Regions from separate parts of the Sorangium sp. So ce726 genome, predicted to be linked through region 1. Evidence: riboswitches for the same ligand, from Rfam matches in the RefSeq annotation. Region 1 holds a riboswitch; each other region holds the start of a gene.
What was found. A riboswitch is a leader RNA that binds a small molecule or an ion and turns the genes downstream of it on or off. The one in region 1 is predicted to bind cobalamin.
Positions count from the first base shown of each region.

Region 2: linked by a shared signal. The riboswitch ahead of WME79_RS01360 (energy-coupling factor ABC transporter permease) and the one ahead of WME79_RS04820 (TonB-dependent receptor) in region 1 are both predicted to bind cobalamin.
Region 3: linked by a shared signal. The riboswitch ahead of WME79_RS21840 (ribonucleoside-diphosphate reductase subunit alpha) and the one ahead of WME79_RS04820 (TonB-dependent receptor) in region 1 are both predicted to bind cobalamin.

Region 1 is NZ_CP150349.1:1,297,689-1,301,892, forward strand. Features, by position in the region: gene typA (translational GTPase TypA) at 1-1,570, opposite strand, end outside; cobalamin riboswitch at 1,733-1,940, shown strand; gene WME79_RS04820 (TonB-dependent receptor) at 2,179-4,204, shown strand, end outside.
Region 2 is NZ_CP150349.1:352,948-357,151, reverse strand. Features, by position in the region: gene WME79_RS01370 (enoyl-CoA hydratase/isomerase family protein) at 1-791, shown strand, start outside; gene WME79_RS01365 (hypothetical protein) at 1,503-1,631, shown strand; cobalamin riboswitch at 1,939-2,146, shown strand; gene WME79_RS01360 (energy-coupling factor ABC transporter permease) at 2,245-2,958, shown strand; gene WME79_RS01355 (hypothetical protein) at 2,982-3,293, shown strand; gene WME79_RS01350 (CbiQ family ECF transporter T component) at 3,283-4,032, shown strand; gene WME79_RS01345 (energy-coupling factor ABC transporter ATP-binding protein) at 4,029-4,204, shown strand, end outside.
Region 3 is NZ_CP150349.1:5,842,008-5,846,211, forward strand. Features, by position in the region: gene WME79_RS21830 (prolyl hydroxylase family protein) at 1-463, shown strand, start outside; gene WME79_RS21835 (NAD-dependent protein deacetylase) at 497-1,363, opposite strand; cobalamin riboswitch at 1,502-1,709, shown strand; gene WME79_RS21840 (ribonucleoside-diphosphate reductase subunit alpha) at 2,040-4,204, shown strand, end outside.

The sequences.
Region 1 (4,204 bases):
GCGGCTGCAGGTGGTGCAGCGCGTACGGGGTCGCCACGCCGGCGCGATCGGCGACGATGGCGCCGGTCGGGCGGCGTATCATCGGGCCGCCCCAGGGCGCCCAGCCGTCGAACATCGTGTTGAGCAGGCCCGTCCCGCGCGTCGCCGTCAGGAAGTCGCCGCGGAAGCCGATGAGCCCGCGCGACGGGACCCGGAACTCGAGGCGGGCGCGGCCGAAGCCGGGGTTCGTCATCTTCACCATCCGGCCGCGCCGGGTGCTGAGGCGCTCGGTCACGATGCCGACGTAGGTGTCCGGCACGTCAATGACCACGAGCTCGAGCGGCTCCATCACCTCGCCGTCGATCTCGCGCGTCACCACCTCGGGGTTCGAGAGCTGCATCTCGTACCCCTCGCGCCGCATCGTCTCCACGAGGATCGCGAGCTGGAGCTCGCCGCGGCCGAGCACCACGAACGTGTCGGGCACCTCGGTCGGCTCCACCCGGATCGCGAGGTTCTTCATCGCCTCGCGCTCGAGCCGCTCCTTCAGGTGACGGCTCGTCAGGAACTTCGACTGCTTGCACTTGCCGGCGAAGGTCGACGTGTTGACGCCGATCTTCATCTTGATCGTCGGCTCCTCGACCACGATGCGCGGCAGGGCCTCGGGGTGCGCGGGATCCGTGATCGTGTCGCCGATCGTGACCGAGTCGAGCCCCGCGATGGCGACCACCTCGCCTGCGACGGCGCTCTCGACCGGGACCCGCTTCAGCCCCTCGTAGACGTAGAGCATCTTCACGTAGCCGCGGGACTGGCCGTCCTCGGTGAGGAGCGCGACGTCGGCGCCCGACCGGGCGGTGCCGCGGACCACGCGGCCGACCGCGAGCCGGCCCACGTAGTCGTCGTGGGTCGTGTTGCAGACGATGACCTGGAGCGGCGCGTCGGGGTCGCCGGAGGGGCCGGGGACCCGCTCGAGGATGGTCTCGAAGAGCGGCTCGAGGTCCTTCGCCTCGTGCTCGAGCTCTCGCTTCGCCTGGCCGAGCTTCGCCACGGCGTAGAGCGTCGAGAAGTCCATCTGCGCGTCGCTCGCCTCGAGGTCGCAGAAGAGGTCGAACGCCTCGGAGAGCACCTCGTGTGCGCGCGCGTCGCTCCGGTCGATCTTGTTGATGACCACGATGATCGGGAAGCCGCGCTGGAGGCACTTCGAGAGCACGAAGCGCGTCTGCGGCAGCGGGCCCTCGGCGGCGTCGACGAGGAGGAGCGCCCCGTCGGCCATCATGAGCGTGCGCTCGACCTCGCCGCCGAAGTCGGAGTGGCCGGGCGTGTCGACGATGTTGATCTTGACCCCGCGGTACCGGATGCTGGTGTTCTTCGCGAGGATGGTGATGCCGCGCTCCCGCTCGAGGTCGTTCGAGTCCATGACGCGCTCGGCCACGACCTCGTTCTCTCGGAAGGCGCCCGACTGGCGCAGCATGTGATCGACGAGGGTCGTCTTCCCGTGGTCGACGTGGGCGACGATGGCGATATTGCGGAGATCATTACGGGGCATATACGGCGGCGGCCGTGTAGCACGCGACCCACGGAGGAGCGAGCCCATCCTCGCTAGAGCCCGAACGTTCGGCCTGCACGGCAGCCGCCCGGCGAGGCGCTTGGGGCGCTTGGATGGAGAGCGCGAGGCGCGCGCGTGGCGCGGATGAGCCCGGGCGCGCCGAGCGGGCGAGGGGAGCGCTAGCGATTGACAGCCGAAGGCGCACGGCCATAGGGTGCGCGCCGTGCTGGTGCCCGGGCGCTCGCCTGGGCCGAAGAGGGAACCCGGTGAAATTCCGGGGCTGCCCCGCAGCGGTAAGCGAGAACGACCTCCACCCCATGCACTGGCCCGCCGAGGGCTGGGAAGCGGTGGACAGTAGGGAGCCGGCCAGGCCGGAGCGCTCGCGAGCCCGAAGACCTGCCAGCGCCCGGCGGCGGGAGACATCCGGCGCCGGTTCGACCTGGGAGCCTCGAGGGAGGCGGTGAGGTCCGAGCCGGTGCAGCTCTGCCTCTGCCACGTCCCGGATACCGAACCGCCCCCCGCGTCGCCTTCCGGTCGCCCGTGGGGGCGAGAGGTCGGTCCAGCGCACCGTGCGATGGCCAGCCATTTCGTCCTCGCGGAGCTCGACGCGAGCGGCCCGACGCCGCTCCGCGCGATTGCGGCGAAGGAGGACACGAATGCTGCGCGAGACGGTCACGACGAGCCACGGGCACCGCCATCCATTTCATCTGCTCGCCGCGTTATCCATGGTGCTGGCCGCCGCGCGGCCCGCGCGCGCCGAGGGCGACACCCCCGAGGCGCCCGCTGCCCCGCCGGAGGCCGCCGCTGCAGCGCCCACCGGTGAGGGCGCGCCCGCGGGCGACGCCGCGATCGAGGTCACGATCCAGGCGGAGAAGCCGGGCAGCGAGGCCGCGTCGCGCGTCTCCGTCGGACGCCGGGAGCTCGAGCTCAGGCCGAGGCTCCGGCCGGGCGACATCCTCGAGTCGGTCCCCGGGCTCTTCGCCGTGCAGCACGCGGGCGGCGGCAAGGCGAACCAGTACTTCCTCCGCGGGTTCGACGCGGACCATGGGACCGACGTCGCCTTCTTCGTCGACGGCGTGCCCGTCAACATGGTCAGCCACGGCCACGGGCACGGCTTCACCGATCTCTACTTCATGATCCCGGAGCTCGTGACAGGGCTCGACGGCTACAAGGGGCCTTATTACGCGAGCATCGGCGACTTCGGTACGGCGGGCGCCGTCAACCTGCGCTTCGCCGAGAAGCTCGAGGAGAGCTACGCGCAGGTCAGCCTGGGGCAGTACGGTATCCAGCGCGGCCTCGTCATCGCCTCGCCGGATCTCGGCGACGCGTGGCGCGCGGTGGCCGCGGCGGAGATCTACCGGAACGACGGGCCGTTCCTGAGCCCGGAGCGGCTCAAGCGCTTCAACGTGTACCTGCGGGCCACGCACGATCTCGGCAACACCGGGAAGGTCCAGATGACATGGATGTCGTACGGATCGACCTGGCACGGCTCCGGCCAGATCCCCGCGCGCGCCGTGTGCGGCGAGGGCGAGCAGGGCGGCCTGAACCCGCCGCCCTCGGCATTCGGACAGCCGTGCATCGACCATTTCGGCGCCGTGGATCCGACCGAGGGCGGGGCGACCGAGCGCCATATGGCGTCCGTCGCTTACTCGACCGCGTGGCGGGACGCCGATCTGAGCGCGCTGGCCTACCTCGTCCGTTACCGCTTCACGCTGTACTCGAACTTCACGTTCTTCAGCGAGGACCCCGTCCACGGCGATCAGATCGAGCAGAACGACGACCGCACCGTCGGGGGCGCCGATCTCCGGTTCCGCAGGCAATACGAGTTCGGCGGGGCGAGGTTCACGACCTCGCTCGGCGCGCAGATCCGCGCGGACGCGATCGACAAGTCCCTCCACCACGACGAGGCGCGCGAGCGGATCGAGGAGAAGAGCAGGACCCACGTCGACGAGAGCCAGATCGGCGTCTACGTCGAGCAGGACGCCCGGCTCCGGCGCTGGCTCCGCGTCGTGCTCGGGGCGCGCGGGCAGTGGATCGACGTCAACGTGGACGACCCAGGCGAGGACCTCGAGGCGGCAGGGAACAGGTCGAGCGGCGCCCGGGGACAGATGCAGCTGCTCCCGAAGCTCACGGCGATCGTGTCGCCCGCCGAGGGGGTCGATCTCTTCGCCCACTTCGGTCGGGGCTTCCACTCGAACGACGCGCAGGGCGCGGTGCTGGGCGAGGGGGCGGCGACGCTGATCACGCCCGCGATTGGCTACGAGGTCGGCGTGCGGGTCGCGCCCTTGCGCGGCCTGTCCCTGAGCGGGGCCGCTTTCCTGCTCGACCTGGACTCGGAGCTGGTCTGGAGCGGCGACGCGGGCGAGACCGAGGCGTCGGGGCAGACGCGGCGCTACGGGATCGAGATCGGCGGGCGCTACCGGCTCAGGAGCTGGCTCTTCGCGGACGTGGACGCGACCTTGACCCGCGCGCGCTTCCGCGAGAACGCCGGCAACGCGAGCGCGGTCGCCCTCGCGCCGACCCAGACGCTGACCGCGGGCGTCGGCGTCCGCCCGACGTTCGGCGCGTTCACGCCGTTCGCGGCGCTGCGGGTCAAGGCGATCGGCGCGCGGCCCGCGACCGAGGACGAGTCGCTCACCGCCGAGGGGTTCACGGTCGTCGACGCCAACGCCGGGCTGCGGT
Region 2 (4,204 bases), 940 kb from region 1:
GCGGTACGCTCCAGTTCGTCGCCGTCGAGCGCGCGGATCACGTCGCCACCGTGACCATCCAGCGGCCCGACAAACTCAACGCCCTGAACCCCGCCGTCCTCGGCGAGCTCACCACGGCCTTCCGCGATCTCCTCGCGCCCGCCGACGGCAACGAGGTCCGCGCGGCGGTGCTGACCGGCGCCGGCAAGGCGTTCGTCGCCGGCGCCGATATCGCGGAGATGGCGGCCATGAACAGCATCGCCGCGAAGCGGTTCGCCGACGCAGGCCACCGGCTCGCCGAGCTCATCGAGACTGCCCCCTTCCCCGTGATCGCCGCCGTCAACGGCTTCGCGCTGGGCGGCGGCTGCGAGCTCGCCCTCGCCTGCGACTTCATCTACGCCGCCGAAGGCGCCAAACTCGGCCAGCCCGAGGTGAACCTGGGCGTCATCCCAGGGTTCGGCGGGACCCAGCGGCTGCTGCGACGGGTCGGGCCCGGACGCGCGCGCGAGCTCGTCTATTCAGGAGACATGATCACCGCCCAGCAGGCGCTGTCGATCGGGCTCGTCAACGCCGTCTTCCCGGCGACCGAGCTCCTCGCGCGCGCCCGCGAGACCGCCCTCAAGATCGCCTCGCGCGGGCCGCTCGCCGTCGCCGCCGCCAAGCGCGTCCTCCTGCGCGGCGAGAGCCTCGACCTCGCCGCCGCCAACGAGCTGGAAGCCCAGGCCTTCGCCGCGCTCTTCGGCAGCGATGATCAACAGCTTGGAATGAAAGCGTTCCTGGCGAAATCGCAGGCCACGTTCACCGGGAAGTGAGAGCTCCGAAGGCGCGAACCGCGCTCGACGGCAAAAAAATACCGCGCATCACGCTGGAGGGGGGCCCAGAATGACCGCGGCAGGGACACCGCGCCGGAGTCTTGAACGTCCGTCACGGTGCTAAGAAACAAGACCGCATGCGCTCCGGGCTGGGGGGTCCGCGCCGGTGCGCATGCGGTAGTCAGATTGTGGCATCCGCAAGCGCGTTGTCGATAACAAAGTGCAACGCCTGCACGCCGAGCGAGCAGAGCGCTCAAGGCGCGAAGACGGCCAGGCGGGCGCGCGACCCACAACCACCAGCTCTGCGGGAATTCACGTTCGAGCCGGGCATACCCCTCCACCGAAGACAGCGCTCAGCGCAGCGTTCGTCTCGCATTCCGAGACGAGCGAACACGAAATCCCCCATCTCTTCAATAAGAGATGCCACGAGGCAACGGGCCGTACACCGGACACCTGCTCCCGAGTAAAGAGCCAGGACGAACAAAGCACACTGCGGAAAGAACGCGCCGGCGCCTTGTATTCAAGCGCACGAGAGACCCCATGCGGGCGCAGCCCGCGACAGGCGCTGGACCCTCGCGGCGATAAAGTAAACAGATTTTATCTAAGGCGGACATAATTCAAGACGTGTGCTCGACGACTCTTCGCATGATGCGTCTGGGTCAATTTCTCGGCCATCGCATCACAGGGCCTCGATCGCTCGCCGGCGCGTCCATGTCTGCTCGATGGGGCGCCGACGGGCGCGCGGCGCGCCTCGGCAGTGATGGCCTCGTGCGCCTCGGCAGCGCCCCCGAGGGCGGGGTGCCCACCTGCGCGGGCATCACCGCCGCACCGACGCTGTAGACGAGGGCGCTCGCGGCGGGCCGCGGCGAGCCGGACCGCGCAAGGCGGAAGCTCGCGCCCCCGGGTCGACGCACCCGGGTTCGCCCGGTCCGCGCCCTCAGGTGGGCGCGCCCGGCTCCCGCGATCGCGTCGCCAAGACGCGCAGGCCGACGCGCAAGGCAGCGCGCGCGAGGCGGAGCTGGCCCGCGCTCGACGGGAAGCTCGTCTGACATGCCGTGCCGCATGCAGCGCCCGCTGAGCACCTCCTCGGCGATCGGGGCGCGACGTCCTTGACGCCGGGCGCGAAACGGGATTACCGAGCACCGGCCTGACAATCCATTCCTCGGGTGCCCTCCGGGGCATAACAGGGAAGCCGGTGCAAAACCGGCGCGGTCCCGCCACCGTGAGTGGGGAGCTGCCTCCGAAGACCACTGGGCCTCCTTGGAAAAGGCCTGGGAAGGTGGACGCAGCGCAGGGAGCTCGATCAGCTCCCTGAACCCATGAGCCGGGAGACCTACCCGAGCCCCCCACGAGGTGCAGCTTGCGCACGTCTTCGTGGCGTTCGGGTGCGGACTTCACCCGGAGCGCCGAAATCGGTCTTCACGGCCGCGCTGTGTCGATCGCCGCCGTGTCTATAGGGACGCTCCTCTCGCCCCGGCCCGCGGCCGCGATGCACCTCGCGGAAGGCGTCCTGCCGCTCGGCTGGTGCGCCGTCTGGAACGCGCTCGCCCTGCCCTTCGTCGCGATCGCCCTCCACCTGCTCCGGCGCCGCACCCAGCAGGACACCTTCTACAAGCCGTTCGTCGGCCTCATCGCCGCCGCCGTCTTCGCGATCTCGTGCATGCCCGTGCCGGTGCCGACCGCCGGGACCTGCTCCCACCCGTGCGGCACAGGGCTCGCGGCGGTGCTCATCGGCCCCTGGATGACCGTCCTCGTCACCGTGGTGGCGCTCCTTATCCAGGCCCTCTTCCTCGCGCACGGCGGCCTCACCACGCTCGGCGCCGACGTCGCGTCGATGGGCATCGCGGGCGCCTTCACCGGATATTTCGCCTTCCATCTCGCGCGGCGCTGCGGCGCGAACCTGTGGGTCGCGGGGTTCCTGGCGGGCGTGACGTCGGACTGGGCAACCTACGCCACCACGGCGCTCGCGCTGGCGCTCGGGCTCTCGGGCGAGGGGTCGGTGACGTCCATGTTCACGGGTGTCGCCCTCGCCTTCGTCCCCACCCAGCTGCCGCTCGGCCTTCTCGAGGGCGTCATGACGGCGGGGGCGCTCGCCTTCCTGCGCGCCCGGCGGCCCGACATCCTGGACCGGCTCCAGGTCGTCCGGCTCGCCCCGAGGGCGTCGTGATGCGGCGGCTCGGACAGCGCCCGATGTCCGCGCTGCTCGCGCGGCGCGCGCGCGCGGCGCTCCAGCTCGCCGCTTCCCTCTGGCTCGCCGCCTGCGGCAACGCGTCCTGGGACGGCGTCGACGAGGCCGTGGTCCGCCGCGTCGCCGAGGACGCAGGGCGCCACGACACGGGGCCGCTGTTCGCGGGCCTCGAGGGCGACCTCCTGCTCTTCGCGTTCCTCTGGGCGGGGCTCCTCGCCGGCTTCGCCCTCGGCTATTTCTCGCGCGTGCTCTTCGTCGAGCGCGCCGGCGCGCCCGCGGGCAAGGCCGGCGGCGAAGGCCTCCGTGCGGACTGATTCCCCCGCGCGGCTCCGCGACGTGGACGCCCGGCTCCGCCTCGGGGCCGCCGTGGCGGCGTGCTGCGTCGCCGCGGGCGCGCGCTCGTCCGTCACCCCGGCCGCGCTGCTCCTCCTCGCGTGCGCGGCCCTCCGCCTCCAGGGCACGCCGGCGCGCGCCGTCCTCCGCGCCGCCGCGCCCGCGGCGTGGATCGGCGTGGTCGCGGCGGCGCTCGCGCTCGCGCTCACGCCGGGGGCGCCGCTCTTCCCCGGCGCGCCGTTCCCGGTCGACGCGATCACGGCCGAGGGGGCCCGCCGCGCCGTGGCCATCGGCGCGCGCGTCCTCGCGGCGGCCGCGGTGCTCCGCTGGCTCGCCGGCGCCGCCGCGCCCGCCGAGATCGAGGCGGCGCTCGCCGGGCTCGGCGTCCCCGCGGCCCTGGTCGAGCTGCTCGCGCTGACGCGGCGCTTCGCCGGCGTGCTCCAGCGCGCGGCCGACAGCGCGTGGAGCGCCGCCGCGCTCCGCGGCGGGTTCACCCGCCCCGGCGCCGCCGCGCGCTCGGCCGGCGCCGTCGCGGGCGTCGTGGCGCTCCGGACGCTGGAGCGCTCCGAGAGCGCCGCGCTCGCGATGCAGCTCCGCGGCTACCACGGGAAGCTCCCCGTCGCTGACCGAAGGACGAGCGCGCCCGCCGCGAACCTCGCGTTCGCCGCCGCCGCCCTCGCGGCCCTCGGGCTCAGCGTCGCCGCGGGAGAGGCCGGATGATCGCGATCGCGCTGCGCGCCCCCCGGCTCGGCTACCGGCACAGCGAGCCCGTGCTGCGCGACGTGCACCTCGACGTCGCCGAGGGCGAGTCCGTGGCGGTGCTCGGCGGCAACGGCGCCGGCAAGACAGCGCTGCTCCGGACGCTCGTCGGCCTCCTCCCGGCGCCCGGCGG
Region 3 (4,204 bases), 4.5 Mb from region 1:
GCTCGCCGAGGCGCGAGGCTTCGAGCAGGCGCCGATCGGGGGCGGCGAGGTGATCAACCTCGAGGTGCGCAACAACGGCCGCGTCATGCTCGACGATCCGGAGCTCGCTGCGAGCCTCTGGGAGCGGCTCGCGCCGTGGATGCCGCCGAGCTTCGGCCTCCACCGCGCCGTCGGGCTGAACGAGCGTTTCCGCTACTATCGTTACACCGAGGGCGAATATTTCAACTGGCACGGCGATGGATCGTTCGTGCGATCCGACGGCGAGCGGAGCCTCTTCACCGCGATGATCTACCTGAACGACGACTTCGAGGGCGGCACGACCGATTTCTGGGGCGGTCGGAGCATCGCCCCGCGGCGCGGAATGGCGCTCCTGTTCGAGCATCGCCGGCTCCACCGCGGCGCGGCCGTGACACGGGGGAGCAAGTACGTCCTCCGCAGCGATGTGATGTACCGGCGCGGGTGATCCAGCGCCGCGCGTGCGCCGGCGCTCGGCGCCTCACCCGGGCGCCGCGGCGGCGCCGACGCCGAGCGCCTCGGCGAGGCGCGGCAGCACCTCGCCGGCCCGGGCCTCGATCTTCAGCGCGCCGAGCTCCTCGCCGCGCGCGGAGCCGAGGTTGATCATGGCGATCGGGATGCCTCGCTGCGCTGCGCGCAGCACGAAGCGGTAGCCCGAGAAGACCGCCAGCGAGGAGCCGACGACGAGGAGCGCGTCCGCCGCGTCCACGAGCGCGAACGCCGCGTCGACGATCGGCCTGGCCACGTTCTCGCCGAAGAAGACGACGCGCGGCTTGAGCGGCCCCTCGCAGCGGAGGCACGGCGGCGCCCGGAAGCCCGCCACGTGCTCGGCGGGCAGGTCGGCGTCGCCGTCGGGGGCGAGGTCGGCCGCGAGGCGCAGCCAGCCGGGGTTCTGCGTGAGGAGCCGCTCCTGGAGGGCGGCGCGCCGCTCCATCGCGCCGCACGCGAGGCACGCGACCTCGGAGAGCGTGCCGTGCAGCTCGATGACGCGGCGGCTGCCCGCGGCCTGGTGGAGGCCGTCGACGTTCTGCGTGATGAGGCCCTGGAGCTGCCCCGCCTGCTCGAGCCGCGCGAGGGCGCGGTGGGCGGGGTTGGGCTCGGCCCTGGAGAACCGCTCCCAGCCGATCACGGCGCGCGCCCAGTAGCGCTGCCGGATCTCGGCCGAGCGGGAGAACTCCCGCCCCTGGATCGGGTTCCGCGCGCGGCGCCGCGTCTCGGGCCCTCGATAATCCGGGATGCCGGACTCGGTGCTGCACCCCGCGCCCGTCAGCGCCACGATCCGCTTGCCGCGCAGGAGCGCGACGAGGTCGTCGAGCGGATCGGCCGGACGCGCTTCGCTGGGCAGCATACGACCGCGTTGTGGCCCGTCGCCGCGCGCACCGCCAGCGTCGACCGCGCCACCATGCGACCGAGCATGCAACCCAGCATGCAACCGGGCAAAGGAGCTCCCCCACAACATCTCGCTTGACCGGCTCACTGCACCACCATATGTAGTGGCCATGTTGGTGCCTCGGGCTTCGGCCCGGGGCTCAAAAGGGAACCCGGTGTGAATCCGGGGCTGCCCCGCAGCGGTAAGCGAGAACGATCTCCACAACGCGCACTGGCCCTCGGGCTGGGAAGCGGTGGACCGTAGGAACCCGGCGAGAGCCGGAGCGCTCGTGAGCCCGAAGACCTGCCAACATCCTGCGCAGGGGAGACATCCAGCGCCGGTTTGACCTGGAAGCCTCGAGGGAGGCGGGTAGGTCCGAGCTGGCGCAGACTCTCGCGCTTGTCCCGGTTCCGACCCCCTCCCGCGTTGTCTTCCTTTCGCCCGCGGGGGCGAGCGGTCGGTCCGAGGGCTCCTCCAAAGAGCCTGGCGCACCCGTGCGCATCGGCTGGCTTCTTCGCTCTCGCGGCATCGACGCGAGCGGTCCGGGACCGCTCGGAACGAGCACGACGAGGAGGATGCCATGCTGAACGAACCGTTGGTGAAGAGCAACGGCGCGGCGCCGTTGCGCGCGCTCCACGCACCCCACGCGCCCGCCATGACGAGCGCCGGCGCGGAGGAGACGCTCCCGCACACGACGATGCGGGTGAAGAAGAGGAACGGGTCGAGCGAGCCTGTGGACGTCAACAAGATCGTCCGGGCGGTGAGCCGCTCTTGCGCAGCCCTGTCCGACGTCGACGCGCTCCGCGTCGCGACCAAGACCATCAGCGGCCTCTACGACGGCGCGACGACGCGCGAGCTCGATCAGCTCTCCATCCAGACGGCTGCGTCGCTCATCGCCGATGAGCCCCAGTATGCGAAGCTCGCAGCGCGCCTGCTCGCGACCTATATCGACAAGGAAGTCCGCAATCAGGAGATCCACGCCTTCTCGCAGTGCATCGCCGTGGGGCGGCGGCTGGGCCTCATCAACGATCGACTGCACGGCTTCGTGGCGCAGAACGCCCGCAAGCTGAACGACGCCATCGAGCCGGGGCGGGACCATGAGCTCGAGTACTTCGGCCTGCGGACGCTCTACGACCGCTACCTGCTCAAGCACCCCGAGACGCGCCTCGTCATCGAGACGCCGCAGCAGTTCTTCCTGCGCATCGCGTGCGCGCTGTCCGAGACGGCGGCGCAGGCCATCGAGCTCTACCGGCTCTTCTCGTCGCTCGATTACCTGCCGAGCTCACCGACGATGTTCAACTCCGGGACGAGCCACGAGCAGCTCTCGAGCTGCTTTCTGCTCGACTCGCCGGAGGATCACCTCGAGACGATCTACCAGCGCTACACCGACGTCGCGATGCTCTCGAAGTTCTCGGGCGGCATCGGGCTCGCCTACCACCGGGTGCGGTCGCGCGGCTCGCTCATCGAGAGCACCAACGGGCACTCCAGCGGGATCGTGCCGTGGCTCAAGACGCTCGACGCGTCCGTCGCGGCCGTGAACCAGGGCGGAAAGCGCAAGGGCGCCTGCTGCGTCTACCTCGAGCCGTGGCACGCCGACGTCGAGGAGTTCCTCTCGCTGCGCGACAACACGGGCGACGAGGCCGCGCGCACGCACAACCTGAACCTCGCGAGCTGGGTCCCGGACCTCTTCATGAAGCGGGTCGAGGCCGACGGCGAATGGAGCCTGTTCGACCCGAAGGACGTGCGCGATCTGCCCGATCTCTACGGTGAGGAGTTCGAGCGTCGCTACGTCGAGGCCGAGCGGGCGGGCCTCGCCAGGAAGACGATGAAGGCCCGCGAGCTCTACGCGCGGATGATGCGCACGCTCGCGCAGACCGGCAACGGCTGGATGACGTTCAAGGACAAGTCGAACCGCGCCTGCAACCAGACGGCGCTGCCGGGCCGGATCGTCCACCTCTCGAACCTCTGCACCGAGATCCTGGAGGTGACCTCGAACGAGGAGTCGGCCGTCTGCAACCTGGGCTCGATCAACCTCGCTCGCCACACGGCCACACTGGCGGACGGCGCGATCGCGTTCGACTTCGAGAAGCTCGCGCGCACGGTGCGGACCGCGGTCCGCCAGCTCGACCGCGTCATCGACCTCAACTACTACCCCATCCCCTCGACGAGGCGATCGAACCTCCGCTGGCGGCCTGTCGGGCTCGGGCTCATGGGCCTGCAGGACGTCTTCTTCCAGATGCGCCTGCCCTTCGACGCGCCGGCTGCGCGGGAGCTCTCCAGGCGGATCTCGGAGGAGGTGTATTACCACGCGCTCTCGACGTCCGCGGACCTCGCGGCGGAGAAGGGGCGACACCCGGCGTTCGACGAGACGCGCGCCGCGCGCGGAGAGCTCCAGTTCGACGCGTGGGGCGCCGTCCCGGAGGACACGGCGCGCTGGGAGGCGCTCCGCGCGCGCGTCCAGGCCGAGGGGCTCAGGAACTCGCTGCTCGTCGCCATCGCGCCGACGGCCACCATCGCGTCGATCGCGGGCTGCTACGAGTGCATCGAGCCGCAGGTGTCCAACCTCTTCAAGCGCGAGACGCTCTCGGGGGACTTCCTGCAGATGAACCGCTACCTGGTCGCGGAGCTCAAGCGGCTCGGCGCCTGGAACGACGCGGCGCGCGCCCGGCTCAAGCTCGCGGAGGGCTCGGTCCAGGGCATGGACGAGCTGCCGGAGGAGCTCCGCGCCGTGTACCGGACGGCGTGGGAGATCCCGATGCGCTCGCTGATCGACATGGCCGCGGATCGAGGCGCCTTCATCGATCAGAGCCAGTCGCTGAA